3 regions of the Desemzia sp. FAM 23988 genome follow, and region 3 is predicted to be linked to each of the others. Evidence: predicted binding sites of a transcription regulator. Region 3 holds the regulator's gene; each other region holds the start of a gene.

Region 1 (4,420 bases), on a different contig from region 3:
CTGCAAAGCATACATTTATGATAAAGTGCCTTCTTTCTTTTTTCCAGTAAAATTATTGGCTCTCGAGAACTATTTTACACATACTCAAAAATCATCAGCTTTTACTTTCATTCTTAAAAAAAAGTGGTAGAATGAGGATGAAGAAAGAGGGTGTTGATACCATGAAATATATCGCAACATTATTTTGGGGATTTTGCTTAGGACAAGTAGTGAATTACATCGGAAGTTCTTTAACCAGCGGAACTTATTCCTTTTTCACAGCTACTTTAATTGGTTTATTGAGTGCAGTACTGGTTATCTTATTGACTTCTGCTATTCCGAAACCTCCAGAAACACAACATTAATCTACTATTCAACTGAATGAAATCATCTCAAAAAAAAGAAGCCGGAATTTAAATCCCGGCTTCTTTTTTGCTTATTCTGAATCTAATTGGGCAACCTCAACGGCCAAATGCTCTTCTCTGACAGTTAATACAGCTGTCGCTCCAGGATAAATTGTTCCTGCAATAATTTGTTTGGCAATCGGCGTTTCTACTTCTTTTGTCAGATACCGTTGCAAAGGCCGCGCTCCATAGGCTGGATCGTACGCTTTTTCAGCGATCCAAGATTGGGCTTCTTCCGTGATATCCAAGCTGATCTCTTGCTGTAGCAACCGTTTTTCTAAGTCTTTAGTCATTTTCAACACGATTTTCTTCACGACTTCAAAATTCAATGGTGCAAATAGAATCGTATCGTCAATCCGATTTAAAAACTCTGGTTTGAAGCTGGCTCTTAGCAAGTTCAACACTTCATCTTTCGTGTGTTGCGCAATTTCGCCTTTTTCATTGGTTCCGTCCAATAGCAAACCTGATCCAATATTGCTGGTCATAATCAAGACGGTATTCTTAAAGTCTACTACGCGACCTTTAGAATCCGTTAATCGTCCATCGTCTAACACTTGCAGTAAGATATTAAACACATCGGGGTGAGCTTTTTCAATTTCATCCAATAAAATAATCGTATACGGACTTCTTCTGACAGCTTCCGTCAATTGCCCACCTTCTTCGTACCCTACATAACCAGGAGGTGCTCCGACTAATCTGGAAACGGTGTGTTTCTCCATATACTCACTCATATCAATACGCACCATATGGTCTTGGGAATCAAACAGGTTTTCAGCCAAAGTTTTAGCCAATTCGGTTTTTCCTACACCGGTTGGTCCCAAGAATAAGAATGAGCCTAATGGTTTATTTGGATTTTGGATACCTGCACGTGCTCGAATAACCGCATCTGTCACACTCTCTACTGCCTCATCCTGGCCAATCACTCTTGATTTCATATTCTCCGCCAAATTCAATAGTTTTTCGCGTTCGCCTTTGACTAATCGATTAACCGGAATACCAGTCAATCTACCGACGACTAAGGCAATTTCTTCTTCCGTAACCGATTCTTGCACTAAACGATTCACATTCGAATCGAGTTGAGCTTGGCTGTCTTCCAACTCTTTCAATTCTTTTTCAAGCGCTGGAATTTCTCCATGACGCAAGACGGCTGCACGTTCTAAATCATAACGTCCTTCAGCATCCTCTAATTCATGGCGTAACTGATCCAATTTTTCTCTTTTATCTCTTAAATGATTTACTTGATTCTTTTCAGCATCCCATTTCAATTGCAATTGACTGGCTTCTTCTTTCAACTCGGCCAGTTCTTCTTGAATGATGTCCAGTCTTCGCTTGCTGGCTTCATCTTGCTCTTTTTTCAAAGCCGCTTCTTCGATTTCCAACTGCATCACACGTCTTCTGACTTGATCCAGTTCAGTAGGCATCGAATTCATTTCCACACGAATGGTTGCGCAAGCTTCATCAACTAAATCAATGGCTTTGTCCGGCAAAAAACGGTCCGTAATGTAGCGATTCGATAAGGTTGCTGCCGCTACAATAGCATTATCGTGGATGTTGACACTGTGATAAATCTCAAAACGTTCTTTTAGTCCACGTAAGATACTAATGGTTTCTTCAACGGTTGGTTCATTAACCAATACTTTTTGGAAACGACGTTCTAACGCTTTATCCGTTTCCACGTATTGACGGTATTCATCTAACGTCGTTGCTCCAATACAATGCAACTCTCCACGAGCCAACATAGGTTTCAGCAAGTTTCCAGCATCCATGCTGCCTTCTGTTTTGCCCGCTCCCACGATGGTGTGAATTTCATCAATGAATAAGATAATTTGTCCATCACTTTTCTTCACTTCTTTTAAAACTGCTTTTAATCGTTCTTCAAATTCGCCTCGGTATTTCGCTCCAGCGATCAAAGCACCCATATCTAAGGAGTAAACGGTTTTATCTTTCAAATTCTCTGGAACATCTCTGCGCACGATGCGTTGCGCTAGTCCTTCTACAATAGCCGTTTTACCTACCCCCGGCTCTCCTATCAAGACAGGATTATTCTTTGTTTTCCGAGATAATATCCGGATCACATTTCGTATTTCTTCATCTCTTCCTATAATAGGATCTTGTTTCCCGCTTTTAACGGCTTCAATCAAATCAGTCCCATATTTTTTCAATGCTTCATAGTTTTCTTCTTGATTTTGTGAAGTCACTCGTTCCCCACCTCTTAGTTCTTCAATTTTAGTGCGCAAGTTTTTTTCTGTCAGCCCTTGAGCCGTTAATTCTTTCGTCAGTGAATGATTTTTAAGTTTCATTAAGGCCAATAAAAAAATCTCCGTAGACACAAACTCATCTTGAAAGGTCTCACTGATTTTATCGGCTTCCGTCATCAAGTTAAACAGATTTTGGCTCATCGATTGCCCATATTGAAGGTTACTTCCTTGAACGACCGATATTTTATCTAATTCCTGATCAATCACTTGTTCAAATTGATCCGTATCGATGCCGACTTGGTCATAAATATTCTTTGCAAAATGATTTGGTGTCAAAAATATTTTCCATAAATGAGCAATGTCAATCTCTTGATGTTGTCTAGTCACAGCGATCTGTTGTGCCTCGCTTAAGGCTTCTTGCATCGTACTTGTTAATTTGTTCAGCTCCATATTTTCCACCACTTTCAGTTGAATGATTTACTATAAGTCTATTTTACTCTTTTGGTCAATAATGGTCAAACATTTTCATTGCTCAAACAAACTATTTTTGGAGATTCTATGACAAGTGTATACTAAATACAAGCGAATAGCTTACGAGAAACTCATAGAAAGGATGTCATTATGAAAGCAATCGTTATCAACCAATACGGTTCTGCTGACGAACTAGTCGAACAAGAGGTACCTCTTCCAGAAATAAACGATGACCAGATATTAATGGAGTTAAAAGCTACTTCCATCAATCCTGTTGATTGGAAAATGCGTGAAGGTTATCTAAAAGAGATGTTGCCTTATAAATTTCCAATCATTTTAGGCTGGGATGTAGCGGGGATCGTAAAAAAAGTTGGAAATCAGGTGACCGCTTTCCAACCAGGAGATAAAGTGTTTGCACGGCCTAAAACCAACCCAACCGGTACTTATGCAGAATATGTAGCTGTTGAGGAGGATTTGGTGTGTTCTCTTCCAGAAAACAGTTCTTTTGATGAAGCTGCAGCCATTCCGCTCACAGGCCAAACAGCTTGGGTAGCGTTAGTAGAGATTGCACACATCAAAAAAGGCGACCGTGTCCTAATTCATGGAGGTTCTGGTGGTGTTGGCCATTTAGCGATCCAGATCGCCAAACATTTCGGCGCTTATGTAGCCGCAACCGCTAGTGGAAAAAATGAAGCTTTTGTTCAATCGATGGGTGCGGATGAGTTCATTAATTATAAAGAACAAGACTTTGAAACCTTATTGAGTGATTACGACATCGTACTAGATACGCAAGGTGGAGAAACACAAGAAAAGAGTTTTTCGGTGCTGAAACGCGGCGGCACATTAGTCTCTATTGCTGCTCCGCCGGATGAAGAAAAAGCTGCTGAAAAAGGCATTAAGACTGGCTATTTCTTCTTAGAACCAGATGGAGAAAGATTGCAGGAATTAGCTGAACTAATGAAAAATGACGAATTGAAAGTCACCATTGGTAAGACTGTTCCTTTTACTGAGGAAGGTCTGCGTGAAGCTCATAGAGTTAGTGAAGAACACGGAGTGGTTGGAAAAATCGTGGTTCAGATAGGCAAATAAAAATCGTCAGAGTTATTCTGATTAGGGCATAAGAACCCCCGCTGAAGAATTTTCGAAATGAAAATTCTTCAGCGGGGGTTCTTTAATGGCTCAAAAGTATTATTTTAATAATGGTTCCATTCACTAATCTGTTGGCGTGCTTAATTACGATATATACTCTGATACAAAATCTTGAACTTTTTTCTGATACTCTCCTTTGTTCTGTTCATAGGTTATTTATCGACCATTAAAGACGGTACGACAAAAGAGGTGCTATCTCATTATGTGTCTGATAACCTA
Region 2 (4,420 bases), on a different contig from region 3:
TAGAAAGACTTTCATCAATGCGGTTGGCTACTGCCGCCATTGTTGTTCCACCCATCACGGCAATAATATTTTTGCCTTCTGGTAATAGAAAATCCAATGTTTCAAAAGTCGCTCTACTCAAATCAGCAATAACCTTTGACTGACTGTCAAGGTCACCTGACACAATAACGCATTGCTCAATTTGGAAGTAAATCGCTAGATTTTTTTCCTTATCGCGCATGCCTAATTTTTGTCCCATTAAGTGATCTAGTGATCGATACGTTTCTTCTCCATAAGGAGTAAGCAACATTCCTGATTTTGTAGAAAGTAAAAGACGTTGTTTTTTCAACACTTCCACTTCCGTACGTAAACTTCTTTCAGATATACTTATTTTGTCAGCGAGCACTCGTCTTCCGATTGGTCCTAACAAATAGATATTCCTCAAAATTCGGTGTCTCTCTTTTAGAGTGTCTATTACGTCAGGAGCTACTTTTTCTATAACAGACAAAACCTCTTCCATGAGCCACCTCTTTCTAAGCGGGTCGTTTTTCGTCCACGTCAGCCGTTTAGCGACCCTCTATATCAAAAAAAACAAAGAGATTAAAATGCATAAAGACATTTGATTTTAAATCATGCTCTTCATTCTACATTTTACAGAACTTCCCTCGTCTGTTTTATCTCTTACAGTTGTATTCTACCAATTCTTGGGACAACATGCAACCTATTAATTCAAGAATCTCTCATTACTGAGTTAATTCGATATGGGTAGTCCTTTTGAAAAACCTTAGACATAAAGAAGCGGTTTTTACCACTTCATTCTTTATGTCCAGGAGTGTAAAAAGAACCGTTTCTCAGTCCTTTTTGACAAATGTGTTACTTATTTACGGCTGAGTTTCAAGAGTTCTTTTTGGCGTATTCTAAATCAATCAACTCTTTTAATTCCACAGGAGTGATATGCTCATCGAAGACATGGTCTCCAATGAATACGGATGGAACAAATACTACATTAGCATCGTCAGCTTCCTGAATGATGCCATTGATTTCAATTTCATTAGGTTGGTGAGTCAATCCGCGTTTTTCAACCACATATTCTGCCACTTGATCTAAATCGGCTAGATTTCCCCATTCATCTTGATGAGCAAGAAAGTAATCTATTTCAATCAATGCATCTTCCGGATTTTTGTAGTCCAGATAATGATGAACGACATTCCCTTTTTTCAAACTGGGTTTTTCTTTATCAAATAATTTAATGATGCGTTGGACTTTTCCTTCGTGCACATAGTCAGTCAATACATCTTTAGAATCAACATACCATTTTTTGCAGTACGGGCAACGCAAATTAATAAATTCGATCACTTTAACTGGTGCACTTTCTTTACCAATTTTAAATCCATAAGTTGTATTGACTTTATCTGCTTTGATCTTGCTAATATCCATCATATTACCTCCTATTAGTGATACTTAATAGTATACTTGGAATCCGCGCAAATGAAAAACATTCTTTTTACAATGGAAAAGGAGACCACTCTCCAATTTAATGGAAAAGGTCTCCTTTGTTCACTAATCTATTTACCTGGTAGTTCTGCGTTATTTTCCATTACTTCATCGATCAGACCATATGCTTTTGCATCTTCTGCAGACATATAGTTATCACGATCTGTATCACGTTCAATAACTTCAATGGGTTGTCCAGTTCTGTCAGATAAAATTTTATTTAAACGTTCACGTGTTTTTAAGATGTGGCGAGCAGCAATTTCAATTTCAGTTGCTTGTCCTTGTGCTCCGCCTAATGGTTGGTGAATCATAATTTCTGCATTCGGCAATGCAAAACGTTTGCCTTTTGCTCCAGCTGTTAATAGGAAACTTCCCATTGAAGCAGCCATTCCCATTGCAATCGTTTGAACATCAGATTTAATAAAGTTCATCGTGTCATAAATAGCAAAGCCGGCTGTCACACTACCACCAGGAGAGTTGATGTAAATATAGATATCTTTCTCTGGGTCTTGTGCATCTAAAAAGAGCAATTGTGCAATAACTGAATTAGCTACATCGTCATCAATTTGTCCGCTTAACATGATAATACGGTCTTTTAATAAACGTGAGTAAATATCGTAGGCGCGTTCACCTCTTGATGATTGTTCAATAACTGTAGGTACTAAGTTCATGAAGTATTCCTCCTCTAATTTGTTTCCTAATGATTGTATCATACTCATTCTAAAGAATCAGTTTCAATGAGTTTCTACCCTTATTTTACTCTTTTGGTCAATAAAGGTCAAACTTTTTATTGTCTTTTTGTTTTATTTCTCACTTTTTTTATATCTGTTTTTGATTATACAGGTAAAAGGAGCCAGGATAAAACCCTGACCCCTTTATCAATGTATATTAGAGCGGATTAATTCGTACTCTCTAGACGTGTTGCTCCACGCTCTTTTTAATGTCTCCTGAGGGAATCGAACCCCCATCTCAAGAACCGGAATCTTACGTGATATCCATTACACTAAGGAGACAGGATGACAACTACTTAATATTATCTAATATCAGCCTAAAACACAAGCCAAAATTTGCAAATAGGCTCATATTTCGCTCAAACAAGTTTCTTTAATTCTAATTTCAACTCTGAGTACCATAGAGAAAAAGCCGCTCTCTATAAATAGAAAGCGACTCAAAGTAGATTAAACAGTCTAATTATTTTCTTGGAAAGTTTGAAGTTGGTACATATCATGATAAACCCCTTGTTGATCAATCAATGATTCATGATTTCCTTCTTCAATAATTTCTCCATGTCGTAACACATAGATTTTATCTGCATCTCGAATTGTCGATAAGCGATGGGCAATAATAATGGTTGTACGGCCGCGACGCATATTTTCTAACCCTTTTTGGATTTTCTTTTCTGTTTCGGTATCGATATTTGCGGTAGCTTCATCTAAAATCAATATTTTAGGGTTTCGCAAAATGGTACGGGCAAAACTGATCAATTGTTTTTCACCTGTTGAGAATGTAGCTCCACCTTCAATAACTTTTGCGTGGTAACCACCATCGAGTTCTTCAATAAAGCTGTCTGCATTTACAAACTCAGCGGCTTGACGGATCTCTTCATCAGAATAATTCCCATGCAGCCGGATATTGTCAGCAATATCGCCATAAAACATAAAACTATCTTGTAAAACCAATCCCATTTGTTCACGTAATTTTTCAATCGGAATATCCCGGATGGATTGTCCATCTATCAGCACATCACCTTTAGCGTATTCATAAAAACGCATCAGCACATTAATGATAGAACTCTTTCCTGAACCAGTTTGTCCGACTAAAGCAATAGTTTGACCAGGTTCTGCCGAAATTGAGATATCTTGGAGAACTTCTTTTTCTTGGTCATAAGAAAAGGATAGACCCTGAATAGCAATTTTCCCTTCGGTAACCCTGCCAGTTGCGTCCTCTTCTGCACTGGGGGCCATATCATCACGATCTAATAAACTGACTACCCGTGCTCCTGAAACTAATCCATCTTGAAAAATACTTAAACTATCCAGCATATTTCCAATAGGATGGAAGAACGATTTAGCATATGACGTAAATGCATAAACAATCCCAATATCTACTGCTATACCTTGCAAATGACGCAATCCAAAGATCCACAATACAACAAACAATGCAATAGCTTCAATCAAATTAATGGCCGGCATCAATAACAAAGCATTCATTTTAAACATATTGTTTCTCGCGGCTACATATTGTTGATTTACATCATCAAATTCATTTTTTACTCGTTCTTCTTGATTAAAATGCTGAATAATAGTCATTCCCATAATGGATTCACTCAATTTGGCGTTCAATCGACTCAAAGCTTCTCGCATTCGGCCATAGATCAATGTACTGTATTTTTGGTAAATATAAATCAATACAATCACGATCGGTACAAAGGCCATAAATACCCATGCTAAACGAGCATTTAGACTAAACATCGCTACACCAATGGTTATGGCATTTAAAAAGCCGTCTAAAAAAGTCAAGAATACATTCCAAAATTCTTTAATGGTCTCTGTATCATTGGTGACTCGCGAAACTACTGAACCATTCGGAATTTGGTCAAAATAACGCATCCCTAAATGAACCACTTTATGATAAATTTGGTTTCGCATACTCGCAACTGTTTTCTCGGATGCTATCTTAAAACAATAATCTTTTGCATATACCACAATCATTTTCACTATTACAAAACTAAAGTAAAATAGCGTAATACGAATAGTCGCATCAAGAGCTACTTGATCTACAGCTAAGTATTCATCAATGTAGCGTTGAATCACTACAGGCAAGTAAGCATTTATACTGGAAACAATGACCATTCCAATGATAGCAGCTAAGAACGGCAGCCAAAAAGGTTTTGTAAATGAGAATAAACCAGCTAAAATATGGATTTGTTCTCGTATCGTAAAATTTT
Region 3 (4,420 bases):
CGAGAAGGTTTTTATGCATTTTATTTTTTTACTTTGTCTACAAAGGTATCTTTTTTATCCGATAACAGATCGGTAAATTCTGTTGTCGCTTCTTTCAATTGATGTGTATAATCGCTGACACTTCCGCGTAAATGACTAACTTTATCCACAACGTTGAGTAAGTTGATCACTTCCTCATCAGATAAGTTTTCCACAACTTTCATAGCTTTTTCATTGCCATGCAGTTTATCTTTCACAAAGTATTTCGCTCTTTTGCGGTTAATCATGCTTTCAGCTTTTTCCATTGCTTTATCTGAAGTCACCATGTATGCTGCTCCAATAGCTACAGCAGCTCCAACACCTAATAAAATATTTCTTGTTGTGTTTTTCATAGAAATTCACTTCCCTCTTCGTATTTTTCTCTATTTCATCATATCAGAAATAAATTTCAATCACGAATAAAAACGCCTACCAGAATTTAAAATTCTGATAGACGTTTCTTGTTGGTTAGCTTAATTGACAGAAGCTGTTTCCTTTTCCGCCTTAGCATCTTTTTCTAACTTTTTAGGTTCCCGAACCGTAAAACGGATTGTTCCTTTTTGAGCACCAATAGTGATGTTGTCCCCAATTTTCACTCTTCCGCTCAACAACTCTTCACTTAAAAGATCTTCAATTTTCTTTTGAATAGCTCTGCGTAATGGACGTGCACCATATTCAGGATCGAATCCCTCTTTAGAAATCACATCGATGGCAGCTGGTGTGATTTTTGCATGGATGTCCATATCAGCTAATCGTTTGACGATTGTTTGCGACATCAATTTAACGATCTCATTCAATTCAGTTTTCTCTAATGAATGGAAGACGATTGTTTCATCTAAACGGTTGATGAACTCAGGACGAAAAGCATTTTTCAACTCTTCTTTAATGCGTTTTTCCATCATGTTGTGATCATGTTTCGTATCTTTCACAGTAAAACCAACTGATTTTTCATCTCGTAAAGCTGTTGCTCCTAGATTGGAAGTCATGATCATGATTGTGTTTTTGAAGTCTACTTTACGACCTTTTCCATCTGTCAAATGACCATCGTCCAATACTTGCAATAGAATATTAAAGACATCCGGATGAGCTTTCTCTACTTCATCCAGCAAGATAACAGAATAAGGTTTTTGACGGACTTTTTCTGTCAATTGCCCACCTTCATCATATCCTACATAACCTGGAGGAGAACCGACTAATCGACTGGTACTGAATTTTTCCATGTATTCAGACATATCCACACGAATCAACGCTTCTTCATTTCCAAACATCGCTTCACTCAAAGCTTTAGCCAATTCCGTTTTCCCAACTCCAGTAGGTCCTAAGAACATGAATGAACCGATTGGACGATTCGGATCTTTCAAACCACTTCTTGCACGGCGAATCGCTTTTGAGACCGCTACAACGGCTTCATTTTGACCAATGACTCGTTTATGCAGCACATCTTCCATCTTCAATAAACGATCCGATTCTTTTTGTTCCATTTGTTGCACAGGAATACTTGTCCACAATGCCACAACTTCAGCAATATCGTGTTCAGTAACTTCTAGTTCATTTGGCGTTTCTTTCTTCTCTTGTTTTCTCAATAATGTTTCAATTTTTTTACGCTGTTTCATTTCCTGCGTTCGAATAAGACCCGCTTTTTCGAAATCTTGATTTTGAATCGCTGCTTCTTTGTCTTCAATCAATGTTTCCAACTCTTCCATCGCTGCTGCAACTGGCGTTGGTTTTCCAGTAACATCGATACGTACTTTAGAAGCTGCTTCATCTATCAGGTCAATCGCTTTATCCGGCAATTGTCTAGATGTGATATAACGATTAGATAATTTGACCGCTGCATGAATTGCTTCATCCGTAATTTTTACTCCATGATGATCTTCATAACGTGAACGCAGACCATATAAGATTTCTTCTGTTTCATCTTCATTTGGCGGATCAATGTGGATTGGTGCAAAACGTCTCTCCAAAGCCGCATCTTTTTCGATGTGTTTTTGGTATTCGTCTAATGTTGTTGCCCCGATCGTTTGCAATTCTCCACGCGCAAGTGCTGGTTTCAGAATATTCGAAGCGTCAATAGCCCCTTCTGCTCCGCCTGCTCCAATTAACGTATGCAATTCATCAATAAAGAGAATCACTTCTCCATCTTGATAAATCTCCTCAATAATTTTCTTCATGCGCTCTTCAAATTCACCACGGTATTTCGTTCCCGCAACCAATGATCCCATATCCAGCATCATCAAGCGTTTATTTGTAAGAGTAGAAGGTACTTCTCCATCTATGATCCGCTGTGCCAAGCCTTCAGCAATGGCTGTTTTACCTACCCCGGGTTCTCCAACCAATACCGGATTATTTTTAGTTCGACGGCTTAAGATCTGTACGATTCGTTGAACTTCTTTTTGACGGCCTACAACAGGATCCATTTTGCCTTCTTTAGCTTGAGCGGTTAAATCTCTAGCTAATGAATCCAGTGTGGGCGTTCCCGCAGTGGGCTGCTTTGTTGCAGGTCTTTGACGTTTGCTGTTCTTCACTTGGCCTTGTCCGACTTTTTTCAAGACTACTTGACGCGCCTTATTCAAGCTCACATCTAAATTAGCTAAAATTTTAGAAGATAAAATATCTTCTTCACGCAATAAGCCAAGCAGCAAATGCTCTGTCCCGACTAATTTTGCCCCCATGCGTCTAGATTCATCAGTCGCATACGTAATAGCTTGTTTTGCTCGAGGAGAATGAGGTAAAACAGCTTGTTTTGAAATGTATTTCATTGTTCCATATCCCGTAAAATGTTCAATTTCCTCACGAATATCTTGCTCGGTGATTGAAAACTGACGGAGTGTTTTACCTGCAATACCTTCTTGCTCTTTGACAATCCCCAGTAAGATATGCTCAGTACCTACAGAATGATGGCGAAATGCTTTTGCCTCTTCTTGAGCGATCTCTAACACGGCTTGTGCTTTTTCAGTAAATAATTCGTTCATTTTCTCGCCTCCACATTATCATTATTCGTATCTCAAATTGTTCAGGCAAGAATTTAATATACGTGCCCTTACTTCTTTAGCCACTTTAGTTTCCAGTCCCAATACTGTTTTTTCCATTGCAGCCATCAAAATGACGGCTTCTCTTTTACTCAAGAAATCATCGTCATATAACTTTTGTACAATTGCATAAGCATCATTTTGCGAAATACTATTGCCCACTATTTCTATTATTGTATCTAACATCTCAGATTCGTCCAACAATTTAACTTTGATAATCCGAATGTAACCACCACCGCCGCGCTTACTTTCCACTAAATAACCTTTTTGCACAGTGAAACGCGTGTTGATCACATAATTGATTTGAGAAGGAACACAATTAAATAAATCAGCCATTTCGCTACGTCTGATTTCAACTTGATCTGAGTGTCCTAACACCTTTTTCAAATAAGCTTCAATAATATCTGACATATTTTTATTTTCCATGTGCTGTTTGTTATTAAAAACCATTGATGATTGGTGTCTAAGTATCATACACTTTTTCGCTACTCATGCCAACATCAACTTTTTAATAACCCTCCTTTTCTTTCAGCCTTCATATAAGGCCACTTTCCTAACAAAGGTTCTATACTCCTTTGACTAATCCTGACTATTATTATACTGGAAAAAACTCCATTTGAAAAGTCCCACTTCTTAATAGAACCAACGTTTGTCTCACTTCTCTATTGAATAACCTCAAAACGACCACTAGAGTTCTATATAATAGTCATGAGCTGCAGAATACCTGAACCATTCTGATTACTATTGCGCATTTCGAAAGATATACAACCTAGAATCCCACAGCTTACTTTCTCATTCTATAGAAGAAACATGCACTGATTATATCATCCACGTCCTCCATAATACAAAAAAAGCGAGACAGCTGATTGCTTATCTCACTTTTGGATACTCTATTTTATTATCGGGAATACAGGATTCGAACCTGCGACCCCTTGGTCCCAAACCAAGTGCTCTACCAAGCTGAGCTAATTCCCGTATACGTTGGTAAAAACTCTTTAAAAGAGATGCACCCAGCAAGAGTCGAACTTGCAACCGCTTGATTCGTAGTCAAGTACTCTATCCAATTGAGCTATGGGTGCTAAAAATGGTGCCGAGGGCCGGAATCGAACCGGCACGGATATCACTATCCGCAGGATTTTAAGTCCTGTGCGTCTACCTGTTCCGCCACCCCGGCTTTAATGAACAAGTTATCATTTTCTAGTATAACTAGAAAGCGGAAAACGGGGTTCGAACCCGCGACCCCCACCTTGGCAAGGTGGTGCTCTACCACTGAGCTATTTCCGCAAAATGGTGCCGGCTAAAGGATTTGAACCCTCGACCCTCTGATTACAAATCAGATGCTCTACCAACTGAGCTAAGCCGGCAACTGTTTA

The links. Region 3 encodes CtsR, which represses protease genes until heat stress. Its sites were predicted from a motif close to TTGGTCAAAAAAGGTCAAANA; they were not measured.
Region 1: a site for CtsR is predicted at 3,083-3,103, ahead of clpB (ATP-dependent chaperone ClpB). Genes of this name have one in related genera too.
Region 2: a site for CtsR is predicted at 2,238-2,258, ahead of clpP (ATP-dependent Clp endopeptidase proteolytic subunit ClpP). Genes of this name have one in related genera too.

What each region holds. Positions count from the first base shown of each region.
Region 1 is NZ_JBGQQS010000001.1:174-4,593, forward strand. It holds gene ACEN4L_RS00005 (YjzD family protein) at 162-344, shown strand; gene clpB (ATP-dependent chaperone ClpB) at 416-3,031, opposite strand; gene ACEN4L_RS00015 (NADP-dependent oxidoreductase) at 3,203-4,141, shown strand; partial or broken gene ACEN4L_RS00020 (IS3 family transposase) at 4,355-4,420, shown strand, end outside.
Region 2 is NZ_JBGQQS010000003.1:131,064-135,483, reverse strand. It holds gene ACEN4L_RS03175 (sugar-binding transcriptional regulator) at 1-499, opposite strand, end outside; gene ACEN4L_RS03170 (DsbA family protein) at 874-1,416, opposite strand; gene clpP (ATP-dependent Clp endopeptidase proteolytic subunit ClpP) at 1,545-2,144, opposite strand; tRNA gene ACEN4L_RS03160 (tRNA-Arg) at 2,415-2,486, opposite strand; gene ACEN4L_RS03155 (ABC transporter ATP-binding protein) at 2,661-4,420, opposite strand, start outside.
Region 3 is NZ_JBGQQS010000010.1:438-4,857, reverse strand. It holds gene ACEN4L_RS07175 (hypothetical protein) at 21-371, opposite strand; gene ACEN4L_RS07170 (ATP-dependent Clp protease ATP-binding subunit) at 492-2,990, opposite strand; gene ACEN4L_RS07165 (CtsR family transcriptional regulator) at 3,012-3,473, opposite strand; tRNA gene ACEN4L_RS07160 (tRNA-Pro) at 3,949-4,022, opposite strand; tRNA gene ACEN4L_RS07155 (tRNA-Arg) at 4,053-4,126, opposite strand; tRNA gene ACEN4L_RS07150 (tRNA-Leu) at 4,133-4,221, opposite strand; tRNA gene ACEN4L_RS07145 (tRNA-Gly) at 4,260-4,331, opposite strand; tRNA gene ACEN4L_RS07140 (tRNA-Thr) at 4,336-4,411, opposite strand.